DNA from 3 places in the Arthrobacter sp. NPDC057009 genome. Region 3 is predicted to be linked to each of the others. Evidence: predicted binding sites of a transcription regulator. Region 3 holds the regulator's gene; each other region holds the start of a gene.
What was found. Region 3 encodes LexA, which represses DNA repair genes until DNA is damaged. Its sites were predicted from a motif close to TCGAACANNTGTTCGA; they were not measured.

Region 1 (6,446 bases), on a different contig from region 3:
CAGTTCGAGCTTGTAGGGCTCATCCTTCATCGCCTCGCGGGCCTCGTCCTCGGAGACGACGCGGCGGACGAACTTCTGGTTCTGGTTGACGATCTTGAGCATCATCTTTTCCAGCTGGCGCAGGTCTTCGGGGGTGAAGGGCTCGGCGACGTCAAAGTCGAAGTAGAACCCGTCGGTGATGTAGGGACCGATGCCCAGTTTGGCGTCCGGACGCAGCTGCTGCACGGCTTGGGCCATGACGTGGGCGGTGGAGTGGCGCAGGACGTTGAGGCCGTCGGGGGAATCGATGGTGACGCCTTCAACCTCTGCGCCCTCGGGAAGGGGCTGGTCCAGGTCCTTGAGTTCGCCGTCGACCCGGGCCACGACGACATCGCGGCGCTCAAAGAAGAGTTCCGCGCCGGTGGTCCCGGTAGTCACCTTCATTTCTTCGCCATCGACGATGAGGGTGATCTGCTGGGCATCTGACACGGGTGTCTCCTATTCAAAGTTCAGGCTTCGTAGCTTGTGGCGTACGGGGACCACAGCCAGCCTCGTCAATGTTATCTGTTGCTGAAGTGGCGAGCCAAAGCGCCGCGGCGGCGGCGATGAGTGAATAGGAGGCACGGGTCAGCTTCCCAGCCCGGTGATGGCCAGGTTTCTGCTGATGCCGTCCAGCGGTCCCGGCTGCCTGACTTTCTCAGGAACGGCGGTCTGTCCGGCTTCAGGGAACGGCAGGGTGTCCACCTGGCTGAGGTCCCAGGCCATGCTGGCGCTGAGGCTGATGCCGCGCGGGCCGGTCCGCCGGGTGGTGCCCCGGATCAGCAGCAGCCTGGTGCCGAACAGCAGCGGGCCGGCGTGCTCCTGGGCCTCATGGAAGAACACCGAGTCAACGCACCCGGTGCCGTCGTCGATGCTGATGAAGACCACCCTCCTTCCCCCGCGCATGGGCGGGGTCTGGGTGGCGATCCTGACGCCGGCCACCAGGACCTCTGTGCCGTTGCGCAGCCCCAGGAGCTTGTCCGCGGTGGTGACCCCAAGCCGGTCCAGGAGCGGCCGGTGGCTGGACATCAGGTGTTCGCTGACATCAACAGCCATCAGGTCAAGTTCTGCCCGGACATTCTCCACCATGGTGGGCTCCGGCAGCCCTGCCTTGACGTTCCGCAGCTCGACATCGCCGAGGGGCAGCGCGAGCTGCCCGTCAATGACGTCCGCGCCTTTCTTCGATGGCTTGCCCTGCAGGCTTTGCAGGTGGTGGACGAGGTCTGCCCGGTTGGCTGTCCCGCCGGATTCCCGGTGCAGGGAATCGAAGGCGCCCAGCTGGGCGAGCCGTTTGATGCTGGGCTTACTCAGCCTGGAGCGGTCCCGCAGATCAGCCAGGGAATCATAGGGCTGTCCGGCGACGATCCGCTTCAGCTCGGAACCGGAAAGCCCGAAGATGCCGTTGAGGCTCAACCGGATGCCCAGCTTCCCCGTGTCCGGTCCTTCCGCGACACGCTCCACCCGGTATTCCGCACCGCTGCGGTTGATGTCCAGCGGCAGGATGGGGATGCCCATCCGCCGCGCCTCGGCAACAAGAAGACGCTTGGGGTACATCCCGGGATCGTGTTCCCACAGGCCCGCGAGGAAAGCTTCCGGGTGATGGGCCTTCAGCCAGGCCGACTGGTAGGTGGGCACGGCAAAGGCGGCGCCGTGGGCTTTGCAGAACCCGAAGCTCGCGAACGATTTCAGGGTTCCCCAGACCTTGTCCACGACGTCCGGCCGGTACCCCTTGGCCTTGGCCTCGCGGCGGAAAAACTCCTCAACCTGGGCTTCCCCGACCTCATTGCTGAGCGCCCTGCGGAACTCGTCCGCCTTGGCCAGCCCGCAGCCGGTCATCACGTCAAAGGTCCGCAGGATCTGCTCATGGAAGACCGTCACGCCGTGGGTTTCCTGCAGCACCGGTTTCAAGTCAGGGTGCGGGTAGGTCTCCGGCGCGAAACCGTGCCGGTGTTCGAGGAAGGGCCGGACCATGTCCGATTTCATGGGCCCGGGACGGAACAGCGAGATGTCGATGATGAGGTCGTTGAACTCACGCGGCGCCATCTTCCCCACCAGCTCCCGCTGGCCCGGTGATTCGATCTGGAAGCACCCGAGCGTGTGGGTGCTCCTGATCAGCTCATACGTCGGCTCGTCATCCAGGGGCACCGCATTGAGGTCGATGAGGCCGTCCTCCCTGATGTAATCCGGCCCGTTGCCGGCAGGGCCCACCGGATGCGCACCGGCAGCCACCACTTCAGCCTTCGAGGGATGGATGCGGATGATCTCCCGCACGGCAAAGGCCATGGCGCTTTGCATCCGGACCCCCAGGACATCAAGCTTCAGCATGCCCATGGGGTCCATGTCATGTTTGTCGAACTGGCTCATGGGCAGGCCAAGGCCGCTGGGCTGGACGGGGGTCCGGTCCAGCAGGGTGGCATCACCGAGGATCACACCGCAGGGATGCATGGAGATGTGGCGCGGAAGCCGGTCCAGCCGTTCGGTGAGATCCACCAGCAGGTCAAGCTGCTGGTTCTCGGAAAAGTTCCGCTGCTCCACCCTCCCGGCGAATTCTCGGAGTTCAGGTTTCTCCTCCAGCGCTTCCCGGAATTTCCGGGCGGAAAAGCGCCACAGCTGCTTGGCGATCTCCCCGACATCACCGTCGTCCATGCCCAAGGCCAGGCCGGCGTCCCGCACCGCACCGCGGGCGCGGTACCCGTTCTGCATGCTCATCAGCGTGACGCGCTGGGCGCCGAACCGGTCAAAGATCTTCCGGTAGACGTTGTGCCGTTCTGCGCTTTCGACGTCGATGTCGATGTCCGGCAACGTGGACCGGTCGCCGGAGAGGAACCGTTCGAAGATCAGGTCATGCTGGAGCGGGTTCACCTGGCTGATGTCGATCAGGTAATTGACCAGGCTGGAAGCCCCCGATCCCCGCGCTGCCGCCCTTACTCCCATGTCCAGGATCATGCGGGAAACCTCGGCGACGGTGAGGAAGTAGGAGGCAAAACCGAGCCGGGCAATGATCTTCAGCTCATGCCGGAGCCGGGCGCGCATGTCGGCTTCCGCCTGACCGGAGATTCCGGGGAACCGCCGAGCAATTCCGGCTTCGCAGCGCTGGGTGAGTTCCGCCAGCGGATCCCCCTCAATACCGATGACTGCCGCCTCGGGCACCACCGGCTGCTTCCAGCCCATGTCAGACACGGGATCCATGCGGCACCGGTCCGCGAGCGCCTCAGTCTGCGCAAGCAGAACATGGAGATCCGCGGTTCCGTATCCGGCGGCGTGGATGACTTCCTTGCCCAGCTCCACCATTTGGTCCGGCGATTTCAGCCATCCCTGCCCGTTAGGCTGGAGCAGCGGAGCATCGGAGAGTTCGGGAAGCGACTTGAGCGTGCGGGCAGAATCCAGGACGTCGGCGGTGGCTGCCCCGTCCTCCTCGCAGTAACGGACCGCATTGGTGAGCACGGCCGGTACGCGGTACTCCTGCGCCAGCTTGAGCATGCGGACAGCATGGGCCGTGCTCAACGGCTCACCCGGTGGGCTGAGGTGCGTGACGATCTCAGCGGCGATGCTTCCGGCCGGCATGGCGTCCAGCCAGCTCTTGAAAAGGGTGCGGGGGCGAAGGTAACGGCGCCCGCCCAGCGCGACGCCGACGTCGGAATCCGGCCCCAGCAGCACGGTGAGCACCGGTTTCAGGGTTTCCGGGTCCAGGACGCGCGAGGCGAGTTCCGCCCTGGTGACGGCAACGGGCACTGTTCCCCCGGCCTTGCCGGATGTGCGGGCATGAGCGTCGGAGATCAGCCGGCAGAGCGCTTTGTATCCCGCACCGTTGTTGTGCCCGTGGGCCAGGACCACAACTCGCCCTGTGACCCGGGCTGCGGCAAACCGGGCTTTGGATGACCGGGCTCCTGATGTCTGCTGGCCGGGCAGCCCTGCCTCATGGTCCGCCTCGTCGTCGAACACTGACAGATCGACGCCGACCACCGGGTCAATCCCGGCGGCCATGCACGCCTTGAGGTGCTTGACGGTGCCGTACAGGCCGTCCCTGTCAGTGCAGCCAAGGGCTGTGGCTCCCTGGGCAGCTGCCGCCTGGGCGAGTTCCTCGGGCCAGGAAACACCGTAGTGGGCGCTGAAGGCGGTGGAAACGTGAAGGTGAGTAAAGCTCATGCTGATTTGGGTCGGAGTGCGTCTTTGGGCCGGAGGGCATCGTGGATCCGGAGCAGCCGCCAGCGTCCGCTGCCGGCATGCCGGACCAGGTCGAGGGTCAGGGGTTCCTGTGGTTCTGCTGCCGGGGTTTCCGGCTGGTGGTTTTTGCCGCCGGGCAGAACCTGCACCCGCCAGATCTCATGGTCCACAAGGCCGGGGCCGCTTCCCAGCGGGGCACGGCGTTCTTCTGCCCACCACTGGCGGCGTTCGTACCAGCGCACCGGCTCAGCACAGACCCGGTAATCCCTGCCGCCCCACCGCAGCTCCGCAGGCTCCCCGGTAGGTGCGCAGACGACGTCGACAGACTCGCTGAACATGCCCATGGGTACCTCCGGAAACCAATCTCGCCCTGCAGAAAATACACGGTATTTTTTCACAGATTCGAATATGTATTCGAATGGTTCCAGTCTACGCCGGGCCACGGACAAAACCTAGATGGGTGTGGACGGACGGCGGCTCACAGGGCAGGATGGTCCCATGAGTTCCAATGACGCGCTCCTGAAGCAGGTAAGCATCGCCGCCAAAGAAAGCACATTGGTGGCCAAGTTTGATATCGACGGCAGCATTCCAGCATCGGGAGCCTTTGTTGTGGGGCTCGTGGCTGCCACTCCGGATTATTCGCATCAACGGAGGCTGGGAATCGAGTTCATGAACGGCGAGGCCGTCTCGATCTACTCCTTCAGCCATGACGGCACGGAGGAGAACTTCGATCTGAGCAGCGTCGAGCACTCGGGCAGCACCATCACGGGCAACTTCCCGATGAGCACGGTCCTGGGACTCGAAAAGAGTCACCTCATGTCCGCGTTCAGTGAGGCCGACGGGCGGGAATTCCAGTCCGGCGTTCCTGTCGAGGAGAAGCTCTAGAGGGCCAACGCCTTCGCGTGCGGCACCGGAACCAGCCCGGACCTGCCGCTACCGCGCCCCGGCGTGCCCGTCTGCGGACTGAACCTGCCGGCTGGCAGAAGCAGCAGCTCAGCTGTTGTCGTTGTGGATTTTCATCTCAAGCTCGATGAACTTCGAGATCATGGCCCGGTACGTGGTTTCCACGATGTCCGGGTCGATTTCTTTTTTCTCCGCGGCTGAGCGTACGTGTTCGATGACCCGCTCCACGCGCCCCGGGGCCCGCACTTCGGCGTCGTCACCCTTCAGTGTTCCGGCGATGCGGATCAGGCGCTCACGGCGGGCGATCAGCGTGACGATCTGTTCGTCCACCTCATCCACTGCGACCCGCACGGCGGCGAGCTGTTCCCGGTCAGCCTGGGCGGTTTTCTCGTCTCCGTGATTTGTGGGCATGTTCATGACAGTATCGAACCATGCAGCCCAGAGTCGATTTTATTTCATTGGGAGTGCGCAGCGTGGCCGCCTCCCGGCGCTTCTACGTGGACGGGCTGGGCTGGCCGGTCCACCGCGAGGTCCCCGACGAGGTGGTGTTCATCCAGGCCAACCACGGCCTGATTCTGTCCCTGTGGGATGCCGGGCAGATGCAGGCCGAGGCCGCCGTCGATGCGCCTGCGGCAGTACCCTGCATTACGCTCAGCCACAACGTCGGCAGCTCCGAGCAGGTGGACCAAGTGATGGCACAGGCAGAGTCTGCCGGCGCCGCCGTGGTGGCACCTCCCAAGACCCAGCCCTGGGGCGGGTACACCGGATACTTCGCTGATCCGGACGGCTTCCGGTGGGAGATCGCGTTCAACCCCACCTGGGCAGTGGACGACGGCGGCCAGGTCACCGTCTGACTGCGGGCAGCCCTAGAAGAGAGCCTCCACGGGTTCAATAAGGTCCGGGGAGTTGTTGCGGACGTTTCCCACCGCTTTGCCCACGGAATCCACCCGCCAGCCGGCGGCAACGTCCTTCACGCCGGACCGGACCAGGTCCACCAGGCTGGCAGCGTCATCAACCTGCGGATCAAGCCACGCAGCCATGGTGTCCCGGCTCATGGGCAGCGGGACGCGGTCGTGCAGCGCGGTCAGCTCGGCAAACACAGTGCCCTCGGTTCCCGCCGGCGGCGAGTCCGCCGTCATGATGGACATCGAGAGCATCCACTGGCCGGGTTCACCCGGCGGCACGGACGGGTCCTTCCACCACTCATACAGGCCGGCGAATGCCATGGCGGAGTCGTCCCGGGGGTGGACGTAGTACGGCTGCTTGCTGCGCCCCTCGCCCTGCTTCCACTCGTAGTAGCCGTCGGCCGGGACTGCGCAGCGCCTCGACTGCACGGCCTTGCGGAACGCCGGCTTCTCCAG
Region 2 (6,446 bases), on a different contig from region 3:
CGATGCCCCGGGCGGGATCGAAGACCGGCGCGGTGCGGTCACCGGACGAGAGGGCTTCTTCTCCGCCGATCCAGTGGGACAGCACGGGAAGTTCCTGGTTTTCGGACACGCTGTTTTCGGACACGCTTCTTCTCGCTTTCGGGATGGGTGGCAGGGGCGCCGTAGCGGCTTGCTAGCCACCGTAGTCGGGCGGCAGACCGGCGAAGGCGCGACATTTGTCAAGCGCGCTGCCTCCGGATCGACACTTGTACACGCCCGACGGCGGGATCCCCGGTTCTAGATTGAGTGGCACCAGCACTTCCACACAGGAGTTCCCCATGAAACCCCGCACCGCCCAGCCCGCCTCCACCCAGGATCCTGCCGCTGTCCGCACCGGAGAACATTGCCCCCGGACCGGCTGGTGGTACCCGCTGCAGGCCGAACCCGCCACCCCCGCCCAGACCCCAAGGTTCGTGGGGCAGGGAAGCGTCATGCCGGCGGTCGGCGGCTTCCCCTCCCTCTGGCTGCCGAGCCAGGCCGCCTGACGGACCCCCCTGTCCGGCTGGGATCCGGCCCAGTCCTGGTGCAAAAGTCCCCCAGCCATTTACGTGTGCGCATGGAACGGCTAGACTTTGTCAGACAATCTGCACAAACAAGGCAGATCAAAAACCTAGCAATTGGGGAAGCGCATGGCGGAAACGCACCTGTCACCCGAGTCGATGTCCCTGCCTGTGAGAATGTCGCCCGTGGCTTCTGTTTCCCGCCGGGACGGCGTGGTCAACGAGATTCGCCGGGCGGTGGTGCTGGGCACCATCAAGCCCGGGGAGAAGCTCACCGAAGTGCAGCTGTCCGAGTGGCTCAATGTCAGCCGGCCCACCGTCCGCGAGGCACTCAACCAGATGGCACAGGAAGGCCTCCTGGTGCAGGAGCCCTACCGCGGACTCCGCGTAGCCTCCCTCGACACGGCGGCCATCATGGATCTGGCCAACACCCGCATGGCCCTGGACATGCTCGCGGCCACCGCGATCATCGAAGACGAAACCGGGCGCCGGATGCGCATGGTTGAGGAAAGCTGGGCCGAGTACAGCCGCGTGGAGATGGATCCCGACCCGGTTGTGCGGCACGAAAGCCACGTGGCCTTCCACCGCAAGCTCTGGGCCGCGTCCGAGAACGCGCTGCTGCTGCGTCTTTGGCCCGTCACCGAAGCCCACGTCACCATCATCCTCGCCCAGGACCAGGCCACCCGCGCGGACCCCGTCCGCGCCCACCGCGTGCACGAGAAGCTCGTGAAGGCCATTCGGACCAAGGACCTTGAGGTCATCCGGAAGGCCTTCACCGAACACACCATCGACAGCGCGAAGGAACTCATCGCGCTGCTGGACGCACAGAACAAGCAGAAGGAGTAACTGCCCATGAAGATTCTCATTGTCGGCGCAAATGGCCTGCTCGGTTCCGCAGCGGCCGCAGCACTCAAGGGACGGCACGAGGTCATCGAAGCCTCCCGCTCGAGCGACGTCAGCGTGGACCTGGCCGAACCCGATTCGATCCGGCGCATGTTCGACCAGGTGGGCACGGTGGATGCCGTCATCTCCTGCACGGGGTCGGTTCCCTTCAAGCCGCTCTCCGAGCTCACGGACAAGGACTTCAGGGCCGGCTTCGAGGATAAGGTCCTCGGCCAGGTCAACCTGGTGCAGCTTGGCGCCGAGTACATCTCCGACGGCGGCTCCTTCACGCTGACCAGCGGTGTCCTCGCCCGCGAGCCCATCCTGACCGGAGCCGCGGCCTCACTGGCCAACGGCGCGCTGGAGTCGTTCGTGATGGCGGCCGCCGCCGAGTTGCCGAGGGGCATCCGCATCAACGCCGTCAGCCCCACGGTCCTGGCCGAGGCTTCCGGCTATCACGAGTTCTTCCCCGGATTCTCGCAGGTGCCCGCTGACGAGGTGGGACGCGCCTATGTGAAGTCGGTGGAGGGCATCCAGACCGGGCAGGTCTTCGCGCTGGACTAAGCACCTACAAACACAGGCGGCACCGCCCCCGGGGCGCCTTGACGCGAGGCACCCGGGCTGAGTGGCGCCCGGAACCCCCGCCGCCTAAAACGGCGGGGGCTCCGGCTGCTGGAACGGATACGCTGCCCTGCCGACGTCCGCCGGTTCAGTCCTGCAGTTCCGGCCCAGGGGTGACTGCCACTCAAGGTCCCCGCTTGGAGACAACTGCCTGTAGCTCCACGCGCCGATGGACTTCAGCGCGTGGTGCTTTCGGCAGAGCATAGCCAGGTTGCCGGCATCGGTAGTACCGCCATCCTGCCACTCGATGGTGTGATCCGGTTCGCAGACGATGGCCCGGCGCGTGCAGCCCGGGAACCGGCAGGTCCCGTCACGGCAATGCAGGTACCGGCGAAGCGCCTTCGGTGGGCGGTAGACGGTGCGGCCCATGCCGAGGGCCTGGCTCGTAGTGAAATCCGTGAAAAGCCGCTGCCATGTAGGCGCGATGGCCGCCAAGCGGCAGGCCGTTGCAGCATCGATGGGGCCATACCCTTCGAGTTCAGCCATACCGGATTCGGCGGGTTCAGCTGATTCGGCGCCAAGTACATCGCCGCCGGGCACGATCCTGGCGCCCAGGACGGACCCGACAGGGATAGTCACCACGACCTCGGCGCGGAATGCTGAGGATCCTGGGTCATCAGATCCACCAAAAACTGTGTCAGGTCCACCAAAAAGCCGGTAAGCGAGCGCATCCGCCCTGAGCTCCGACAGCGTGCTGGAATCTGACGCAGGATGCGGCGCAGGAGCACCTCCGAGCTCCGCGGCCCGCGCGCTGGCCTGCCGGGCGTCACGGTCGAGTCCGTTGAAAATGGCCATCCCGACTTCCGCCGGAAGAAACGCGGAAAGCGTGCACATGCCGTCCGGCTCGGCCCTGAACCAAACGCCGCGCTCACGCTGGGCGGCTTCCTTGCGGGCAATGAGGCTTTCAGGGTGAAGTCGCTCGCGCAGCCGGCGCAGGCATGCCCGCATTTCGGATGGCGTGCGACGTCTGCCATGCCGCGTCAGCGTGCGCTGCAGGGCCATCGTGGCGAATTTTTCGGCCTGCCCGGCCGGGAGGGAGCGGACCTGGTCGAGAATGATCCGGGCGTGCACCTCGGAGATCTCCCCGGCCTCGACCGCCTCGAGGACTCCCCACTGGAAGATCCCCGGCATCATGCAGCAAGCGCGCGGCCGTGGCTTCCGTCAGAGCGCAGGCCGTGGACACTTCGGAGACGGCCAGGGCATGGGCCTCGTCCCCGGCGAACCGCACCGGTTGGTTCTCTTTCCGCCGGGGAGATTCTTCACCGATCGCTTCTTCGACCCGGGCCAGGGCACTCATTTTCTGTGCTGTTGCCCAGGCAATGAGCCTGTCGGTCGATTCCACCACGCTGAGCGCATCGTCGGCAGAGAGGAAGGATGGAAGCGGCAAGCTCACCGTGCCAACCAACGGCGAATCCTCCTTGTCCGTGAAGTCGACAGCCGGAACCCACGCATCGTCATCCGCCACGAATACCTGGTCTTCCACGCCTGCCCCTTCCCGGAATCCTTGCCCCGAACTGTGCGGGACTATCGCCTGCCTGACACTTTCAGACTAGGGCGAGGGTCTGACATTTAACGGCCGGCTGTGAGGGACCGGCCGGCCGGCAACGCGGAATTTACATTTGCCCGCAATCTCACCACCTTTGTGACGCCGCCCCGGGAAATAGCGGGACCCAGATTTCCGCAATATTTCCTGCTAACCCAGACCCCTCGAAAAAACCACTGGACGTGGTCGGGGTCACAGCGCTACTGTTGAACCAGCACGCAGATTGTTTGACAATAAAACAACCAAACCACAACGGCGGGATTCGCTCAGGCCGCCCTTACCTCCCCCACCGGCAGCGCCCAACGCCGCCGGCCACAAAATTCCTTCGAGCTGCGGATGGCCCCTTGATGCCGCTGCCAGCCCGGTAACCCCATTCCCGTAAAAGAGGGTTTAAACCATGACCAAAACAAGCAAGATCGTCCTTGCTGTCCTCGCCATCGCCATACTGTCCGCAGCCGCAGGCTTCTTCGGCAGCGGCTTCCGCGGCAACAGCGCCTCGGCCTCCACCGGATCGGCGCAGGGCACATTCATCGAGGAAATCAAGAAGCGCGGCGAGCTTCGCGTAGGCGTTGCAATCGCTCCCCCGATGACTGTCCAGCAGGCTGACGGCACGCTGGGCGGCCCAAACCTCATTCCGCTGGAGGAACTGGCAAAGCAGCTCGGTGTGAAGCTGGTGCCGGTTGCGGCGGAGTGGAAGAACATCGTGGCCGGCCTGCAGGCCAACCGCTACGACTTCGCAGCAAACCTGGACTACACCGTGGAGCGGTCACTGGCGATCTCCTTCACGAACCCCGTCTACGAGTACCCCGGCGTGTTCGTGGTGAAGGCCAACTCGCCGCACACGACCTCTGAGCAGATCCTCCAAAGCGGCGGCCAGATCGCAACTGCACAGGGCGCAGCCCCGGAGGCCACGCTGAAGGGCCTGACCTCCAAGATCATGCCCATGGATTCCTACTCGAACGCCATCTCCGCCATCCAGGCAGGCCGGGCGGTCGCAGAATTCACCGACCTCCCAACCGCTGAATCCCAGGCCCAGGCGGACAAGACACTGAAGATTGTGGTGCCGGATCCGGAGATCTACTCGGGCACAGCTGCCTACGGTGTACCGGCCGGCATCGACGCCCGTTCCATGCAGATCGTGAACATCGCCATCGAGCGCGCGCAGAAGAGCGGCAAGCTCACCCAGGCCTACGCCAAGGTCAACTACTTCGAGGTGGACAACCTCGGCGACCTGAAGAAGAAGTGACCTCTCAAGAAGTCACCGGGCAAGTCGCCGGGTAAGGAGCCAAGACATCATGAACTACAACTTCGACTGGGACGTGATTGCGCGGGCATTCCCTGCAATGATGCAGGGCCTCGGAATCACCGTCCAGATAACACTCATCACCATCGCCATCAGCATGGTCCTCGCTGTCCCCGTGGCCGTGGGGCGCATGTCCAAGATTGAGGTCATCCGTTGGGCCGCCCAGGCCTACATCGAGGTCTTCCGCTGCACGCCGCTGCTGGTCCAGCTGTTCTGGATCTTCTACGCCATGCCGGCGCTGACCGGGGTCACCCTTCCCGGCGAGGTCTCGGCGGTCATCGCGCTGACGGCAAACCTCACTGCTTTCATGGCCGAGGCCTACCGCAGCGGATTCCAGTCGGTGCCCGTGGAACAGGTCGAGGCCGGACGGATGCTGCAGCTGAGCCGCTTCCAGCAGCTTCGCTACATCATCGTGCCGCAGGCCCTGCGCCAGCAGCTGCCGGTGATCCTGTCCCTGAACATCTCACTGTTCAAGGACACGGCGCTCGTCTCCACCATCGCCGTCGCGGACCTGATGTTCATCTCGAACACCATCTCCTCCCAGACGTACCGCTCGCTGGAAGTTTTCACCCTCGCGGCATTTGTCTACTTTGCGATCGCCTTCCCGGTGTCCCTGGCAACCAGCGCGCTGGAACGCCGGATGCAGAACAGCTCCGGCATGGGCGCCCCGCCGCCCCGGAAACTTCTGGCCCGCATGATGCCAGGCTCCCGGACGCAGGGCTCCGGAACAGCAGGCTCCGGTACCCCGGGCCCACGGACCACAGACCCGCGGACGGCGGTGCCGGTATGAGCCACCACGCACTCAGCCAGCCAACAGAAGGCACGCAGCTTTCCAGCCGCCGGCAGAAGGACAATGATGGAAGCGAACAGAAGGGCACCCCGGTGACAACTCTGGAGCAGATCGCGGGCCGCGCCGGCAGCGGGCAGGCCCTGGTGGAGGCCCGCGGCCTCCAGAAGAGCTTCGGCGAACGGAAGATCCTCCGCAACGTCGACTTCCAGATGAACAAGGGCGACATCACCGTCATCATCGGCAAAAGCGGTTCCGGCAAGTCCACCCTGCTGCGCGCCCTCGCCGGTCTCACGGACCCCGATGAGGGACAGATCGTCGTGGACGGCCAGACCGTGTTCGCTGAACAGCAGCGCACCAAGGAATGGGAAAACGTCCGTTCGGAAGTCGGCATGGTCTTCCAGACCTACACCCTGTGGCCGCACATGAACGTGCTGGACAACCTGGTCCTGGCACCGCGCAAGGTTCGCGGCGCCGGAGCCAAAGAATCGCGGGACCGCGCCGAGTCCGCTCTCGCCGAAGTGGGTATGGCACACCACATCCTCAGCAAGCCCACCCAGCTCTCCGGCGGTGAACGGCAGCGAGTCGCGATCGCCCGGGCCCTGATGATGAAGCCGAAGCTCCTGCTCTGCGACGAGATCACCTCCGCCCTTGATCCGCCCGTCGCGGCCGAGGTCCTGGACGTCCTGCGCCGCCTGAAGGAGGAAGACGGCATCGCGGTGGCCCTCGTAACCCATGACATGGCCTTCGCCTCCAAGGCCGCCGACCGAG
Region 3 (6,446 bases):
CAGCCCCAGCGGATGCCTCGGCCGGCGAGCAGCGCGTGGTCGAGCTGCTTGACCGTGCCGTGGCAGGCATGGGCGGCCAAAGCCGCACCGGCCAGCATGAGATGGCACGGCAGGTGGCTCGCGCAATCGAAACGGGCGACCACCTGCTGGTCCAGGCCGGCACGGGTACCGGCAAGTCGCTGGCCTACCTGATCCCGCTCATCGCCCACTCGCTTCAGAGCGACAAGCCGGCGCTCGTGTCCACCGCCACCCTGGCCCTGCAGACCCAGATCGTGGGCCGGGACCTTCCCCGTCTGCTGGAAAGCCTCAAACCGGCACTCGACCGGCCCGTAAAGGTGGCGCTGGTCAAGGGCCGCGCCAATTACGTCTGCCGGCACAAGCTGGAGGGCGGCTTTCCCAGCGAGGAACCCTCGGAGGGCCAGCTCTTCTCGCTGGGCGAGGACACCAGCGTCCCGCATTTCGCCGCGGCGGTGGGCGGCCCTTCATCACAGCTCGGCAAGGAGGTGGTCCGGCTCCGCGAATGGGCCGAACAGACCACCACCGGCGACCGTGACGAGCTGCTTCCCGGCGTCACCGACCGGGCCTGGCGGCAGGTGTCCGTCACGTCCATGGAATGCCTCGGCTCCCAGAAATGCCCGCTCGCCGAAGAGTGCTTCAGCGAACTTGCCCGCCACAACGCCGCGGAAGCCGACGTTGTGGTGACCAACCACGCCATGCTGGCTGTCAGCGCCTTCGAAGGGCTGGCTGTGCTGCCCGAATACGATGTCGTGGTGGTGGACGAGGCCCACGAACTCCAGGACCGGGTGACCGGCGCGGTATCGGGGCAGCTGTCAGTGGCAATGGTCCATGCCGCGGCGTCCGGTGCCCGCAAGCACACGGGCATTACCGTTGACGCCCTCAACACGGCGGCCGCCAACCTCGAGGTGGCGCTTGCCGGAGTGCCTGGCGGCCTCCTGCCGAACGGCCTGAACGATGAACAGCTGGACTGTGTGGACCAGCTTCGTGAGGCCTGCCGTGCGGCGCTGTCTGATTCCAAGGGGGACAGCAACACAACGGCCGACGGCGGGCGGCAGCTTGCGCGGTCCCGCCTGCTGGTGATTTTGGAGCTGTGTGAACGGCTCATCGCCGCGCGGGAAAACCGCGAGGTGGTCTGGTTCTCACGGAACAGCACGTTTGATCCCCAGCAGGGATACTCGGCGCCCGACGAGACCGCCCCGGCACTGATCAACATCGCGCCGCTGAGCGTGGCCGGCCGGCTCCGGGAAGGCCTGTTTGCCGGGCATACTGTGGTGCTCACATCGGCCACGCTCGCCATCGGCTCCGCCTTCGAACCCGCCGCAGGCGGCCTGGGCCTGTTGGGCGACGGCGCGCCCAGCTGGACCGGCGTCGACGTGGGTTCGCCCTTCGACTATCCCCGGCAGGGCATCCTGTACGTGGCAGGCCACCTGCCGAAGCCCGGCCGCGGCACGTCGCCGGAGGCGCTCGACGAGCTCGAGTCACTGATCCGCGCGTCCGGCGGGGGAGCACTCTGTCTGTTCTCCTCCCGGCGCGCCGCGGAGGAAGCGGCAGATGCCCTGCGCATGCGGCTGGATGTGAGCATTCTCTGCCAGGGCGAATCCACCATGACGGCGCTGGTGAAGCAGTTCGCCGACGAACCGGACACCTGCCTGTTCGGCACGATGTCACTGTGGCAGGGCGTCGACGTGCCGGGCGGATCGTGCCGCCTGGTGGTGATCGACAGGATTCCCTTCCCGCGGCCGGACGATCCGCTGATGACCGCGCGGTCCCGGGCCGTCGCCCAGGCCGGCGGCAACGGCTTCATGTCGGTATCGGCCACGCACGCGGCCATCAGGCTTGCCCAGGGGGCGGGACGGCTCATCCGGTCCACGAATGACAAGGGGGTGGTGGCGGTGCTGGATTCCCGGCTGTCCACCGAACGCTATGGCGGATTCCTGCGCGCCGCCCTGCCGCCGTTCTGGCCCACCACGGACCGGAAGACCGCAGTCGCCGCACTGGAACGGCTGGCCGGCGCGCAGGCATAGCGAAGCCCCGGGCTGCTGATGCTGCCCGGGGCCAATGGAGTTTCTGCTACAGCGAGCTTGTGCGGCAGCGACCGGTGCTACAGCGAGCGGAGTACTGAAACCACCTTGCCCATAACCACCGCGTGGTCGCCCAGGATGGGCTCGTACTGGGTGTTCTGCGGGAGCAGCCAGGTGTGGCCGTCGCGCTGCCTGAAGGTCTTGACCGTGGCTTCATCGTCGAGCAGCGCGGCGACGATGTCACCGTTGACGGCGTCGCTTTGCCTGCGGACCACAACCCAGTCCCCGTCGCAGATGGCGGCGTCCACCATGGAATCGCCCGCGACCCTGAGCATGAACAGTTCGCCGTGTCCCACCAGCTGGCGGGGCAGCGGCATCAGATCCTCCACCATCTGGTCCGCGAGGATGGGGCCGCCGGCGGCGATCCGGCCGACCAGCGGCACCATGGCCGTGTCCATGGCGCTGGGCAGTTCTGTCACCGTTGCGCCTGCGGCTGTGCCTGCCGGGCTCAGGGCTGAGGCCTTGTCCGCGCCGCCAGGCTTTGCTGCCCGCGCATCCAGGGTCAGCGGCATCAGGACTTCCATGGCGCGCGGCCGTTTGGGGTCACGCCGCAGGTAGCCGAGCTTCTCCAGCTGGGAGAGCTGGTGGGTGACGCTGGACAGGCTCGCAAGGCCGACGGTGTCGCCGATTTCACGCATCGACGGCGGGTAGCCGTTCTCGTTCACTGAGCGCTGGATGGTTTCCAGAATCTTTTTCTGCCGGACTGTGAGTCCCTTAGGGGTCCGCTGAGACCGCGGGCTGCGCTGGGGAGCCTTGCCGTCAGAGGCCTGTGCTGCCATGTTCGCCAACGCCTTTCCGTTCCTCCCGGCCGCGGTAGCTGCAGTGGCCGGGAACTTCCGGCCTGAAAAATGTCAGACCCTGCTGATCAACTGCAGATGTGGTTGTTCTGTGATTTCCAACGTAGGCCAGCCATACAGCTTTTTCAAACATTTGTTCTAGCGAGTCTCGACTTAATTCGTTGATAGGTGCTAAAACTAGGAAAAGCAAAGTTCGAACATGTGTTCTAGTTAGGCTCGCTTGTCGGCCCGGTGTTCGAACTGTTTGTTCGAACGCGAGGCAGTACAACCGCGAGGCAGTACAACTTGGTCCAGGAGGGCTCACGCCATGTCAGCTTCAACACACGCCGCTTCAACACACGCCGCTTCACCGCGCGCCATTTCACCAACAGCCCGGTTCGCAGATTCCCGGGACAGTGGTAAGCCCGCCGTCCCGGCGAAGTCCGGTGCCGCATCCCGCCCGGGCAAGCCGCCGCGCCTCCGGCTCACGCGCCGCGGCCGCATTGTCCTGATCGGCCTGCCGCTTGTCCTGCTCGCCGCCCTCATTCTTTCCCTGGCAGGGCTCCTGAACTCCCCGGCCAAAGCGGCGGACAATGCCAGCGGACTGACCGTCACCCCAGCGGTTTCGGTCACGGTGCAGCCCGGTGAGTCCCTCTGGGCCATCGCCGGAAAGGTGGATCCGGACCGTGATCCCCGGGATGTCATCGCGGACATCGTCCAGCTCAACGATCTCCAGGCAGGCAAGGTCATGCCCGGCCAGCAGCTGTTTGTGCCGCGGAAATAAGGCGGCCAGAAGTGGGGCAGGGGTGCCTCAGCCGTCACAGTTTCCGGCCAGCCCTCCGGGTTCCTTAAACTGTCTTGGTGACTGACCAGCTTGAGCGACTGAACCGACTGCCCCTGCGGACCAACCTGAAGGGGCTGAGCCCTTACGGCGCCCCGCAGTTGGATGTGCCGATCCTGCTCAACGTCAACGAGAACACCCATGGCGTGCCCGACGATGTGCGGGCGGCCATCACCGCGGCGGTGAGCGAGGCCGCCGCCGGGCTCAACCGCTACCCGGACCGCGAATTCACGGAACTTCGGGAAGCCCTGGCGGAGTACCTGGGCCACGGGCTCAGCCCGGACAACCTCTGGGCAGCCAACGGCTCCAACGAGGTTCTCCAGCAGATCCTCCAGGCCTTTGGCGGCCCCGGCCGCACGCTGCTGAGCTTTCCCCCGACGTACTCCATGTACCCGCTCCTCGCCAGCGGCACGGACACCGCGTACATCGCCGGCAAGCGCGCCGATGACTACGGCCTCAGCGCCGAGTCCGCCGCCAGCCAGGTGCGCGAACTCCAGCCCAATATCGTCTTCCTGTGTTCACCCAACAACCCGACCGGTACCGGCCTGGGCCTGGATGTGGTCGAAGCCGTTTACGAGGCAGGTGAGGAAAGCCAGGCTGTCGTGGTCGTGGACGAGGCCTACCACGAGTTTGCGCACGACGGCACGCCCAGCGCCCTGACGCTGCTGCCGGGCCGGGAGCGGCTCATCGTTTCCCGGACCATGAGCAAGGCGTTCGCCCTGGCCGGTGCCCGCCTCGGCTACATGGCCGCGGCGCCGGAGGTGACCGACGCCCTCCGGCTGGTGCGCCTGCCGTATCACCTCTCGGCCGTCACGCAGGCAACCGCCCTCGCGGCGCTGCAGCACCGGGAGGCGCTCATGGCGGATGTGCAGGACATCAAGCGCCAGCGCGACCGGATTGTCGCCGAGCTGACGCGGATGGGGCTGCGGCCGGCGGCATCCGATTCCAACTACGTCTTCTTCGGCGGTCTGGAAAAGCCCCATGAGGTCTGGCAGGAGCTGCTGGATGCCGGGGTGCTCGTCCGGGACGTCGGCATCGCCGGCCACCTGCGGGTCACCGCCGGCACTGAGACGGAAACCACAGCCTTCCTGGAGGCGCTGGAAAGCATCCTGGCCAGGCAGGCCGCACTTCCGGCCTAAACTTGACTATGGACCATGACTGGTCCGCCCCCCATCCTCGTCAAAGGACACCTATCACCATGAGCGACACCGGAATCAAGGCTGCCGAGGCCCGGACTGCCCGCATGGAGCGCGAGACCAGCGAATCCTCCGTGCTGGTGGAGATCAACCTCGACGGCACCGGAGTGTCGGACATCAGCACCTCGGTCCCCTTCTATGACCACATGCTGACGGCGCTGTGCAAGCACTCACTGATCGACATGACCGTCAAGGCCACCGGCGACACCCACATTGACGTGCACCACACCGTCGAGGACGTGGCCATCACCTTCGGCGAGGTCCTGCGCACCGCCCTGGGCAACAAGGCGGGCATCCGCCGCTTCGGTGAGGCCACCGTGCCCCTGGATGAAGCCCTGGCACACGCCGTGGTCGACGTCTCCGGCCGGCCCTACCTGGTGCACGGCGGCGAGCCCGCCGGGCAGGAATACCACCTGATCGGCGGCCACTTCACGGGATCGCTGACCCGGCACGTGTTCGAGGCAATCACGCTGCACGCCGGCATCTGCCTGCACATGAACGTCATCGCCGGCCGCGACCCGCACCACATCGTCGAAGCCCAGTTCAAGGCGTTCGCCCGGGCGCTCCGCGCCGCAGTCGAGCCGGATCCCCGCGTCGAGGGCATCCCGTCCACCAAGGGGGCACTGTGACCGGAAAAGTACTGCACGAGGGCGCGATCCTCGATCCTTCCGCCACCCTGAAACCGGCCTCGCCGGAGGGCAAGCCCACCGTGACCGTCCTGGACTACGGCTCCGGCAACGTCCGGTCGGCCGTGCGTGCCCTGGAACGCGCCGGCGCGGAAGTCATCCTGAGCTCCAAGCCCGAGGACGTACTGAACGCCGACGGCCTGGTCGTGCCCGGCGTCGGCGCCTTCGAAACGGTCATGCGCGAACTCAAGGCCGTGGACGGCATCCGCATGATCGGCCGCCGCGTCGCCGGCGGACGTCCGGTGCTGGGCATCTGCGTGGGGCTTCAGGTGCTCTTCGAAGCCGGCGTTGAACACGGAACCGAAGCCGAAGGCATGGGGGAGTGGCCCGGCAAGGTGGAACTCCTCCCGGCCGAGGTGGTTCCGCACATGGGGTGGAACACGGTCAAAGTCCCCGAAGGCTCGAAGCTTTTCGACGGCGTCGAAGGTGAGCGCTTCTACTTCGTGCACTCCTACGGCGTCCAGAACTGGGATTTCGACGTCATCCAGCCCCGGATGGCCCCGCCGCTGGTCACGTGGTCCGAACACGGCGCGCCCTTCATCGCCGCCGTGGAGAACGGCCCCCTCAGCGCCACACAGTTCCACCCGGAAAAGTCCGGAGACGCCGGTGCGCGTCTGCTGAAGAACTGGGTCGACGGACTTCGCGCGGCGCATTCCCGGCAGCCGGCGGACGCCTGAATGTGGTCCGTCCTCCTGATGGCACTGGCCGGCCTCCTAGTGGGCGGCGCGCTGTCCTTCAGGCAGCAGCGCAAGCCGCTCTGGATCCAGATCGGCTTCTGCGTGCTGGCAGCCATGTCGCTGCTGGCCGCCTACCTGCTGACCCTCCCCGGCAAGTAACCAACCAAACCG

Region 1: a site for LexA is predicted at 4,585-4,600, ahead of ACFTR6_RS04290 (DUF6504 family protein). Genes of this name have one in related genera too.
Region 2: a site for LexA is predicted at 3,305-3,320, ahead of ACFTR6_RS11200 (DUF222 domain-containing protein). Genes of this name have one in related genera too.

Annotation. Positions count from the first base shown of each region.
Region 1 covers NZ_JBHUSB010000002.1:241,449-247,894, forward strand. The annotation lists gene thrS (threonine--tRNA ligase) at 1-423, opposite strand, end outside; gene ACFTR6_RS04285 (DNA polymerase III subunit alpha) at 607-4,164, opposite strand; gene ACFTR6_RS04290 (DUF6504 family protein) at 4,161-4,526, opposite strand; gene ACFTR6_RS04295 (hypothetical protein) at 4,681-5,067, shown strand; gene ACFTR6_RS04300 (chorismate mutase) at 5,176-5,502, opposite strand; gene ACFTR6_RS04305 (VOC family protein) at 5,517-5,939, shown strand; gene ACFTR6_RS04310 (SOS response-associated peptidase) at 5,952-6,446, opposite strand, start outside.
Region 2 covers NZ_JBHUSB010000009.1:16,060-22,505, reverse strand. The annotation lists gene ACFTR6_RS11220 (CoA-acylating methylmalonate-semialdehyde dehydrogenase) at 1-124, opposite strand, end outside; gene ACFTR6_RS11215 (hypothetical protein) at 318-524, shown strand; gene ACFTR6_RS11210 (GntR family transcriptional regulator) at 717-1,385, shown strand; gene ACFTR6_RS11205 (short chain dehydrogenase) at 1,392-1,985, shown strand; gene ACFTR6_RS11200 (DUF222 domain-containing protein) at 2,070-3,176, opposite strand; gene ACFTR6_RS11195 (ABC transporter substrate-binding protein) at 3,983-4,831, shown strand; gene ACFTR6_RS11190 (amino acid ABC transporter permease) at 4,881-5,678, shown strand; gene ACFTR6_RS11185 (amino acid ABC transporter ATP-binding protein) at 5,675-6,446, shown strand, end outside.
Region 3 covers NZ_JBHUSB010000023.1:40,644-47,089, reverse strand. The annotation lists gene ACFTR6_RS19110 (ATP-dependent DNA helicase) at 1-2,042, shown strand, start outside; gene lexA (transcriptional repressor LexA) at 2,120-2,878, opposite strand; gene ACFTR6_RS19100 (LysM peptidoglycan-binding domain-containing protein) at 3,204-3,659, shown strand; gene ACFTR6_RS19095 (histidinol-phosphate transaminase) at 3,737-4,855, shown strand; gene hisB (imidazoleglycerol-phosphate dehydratase HisB) at 4,915-5,541, shown strand; gene hisH (imidazole glycerol phosphate synthase subunit HisH) at 5,538-6,275, shown strand; gene ACFTR6_RS19080 (hypothetical protein) at 6,276-6,434, shown strand.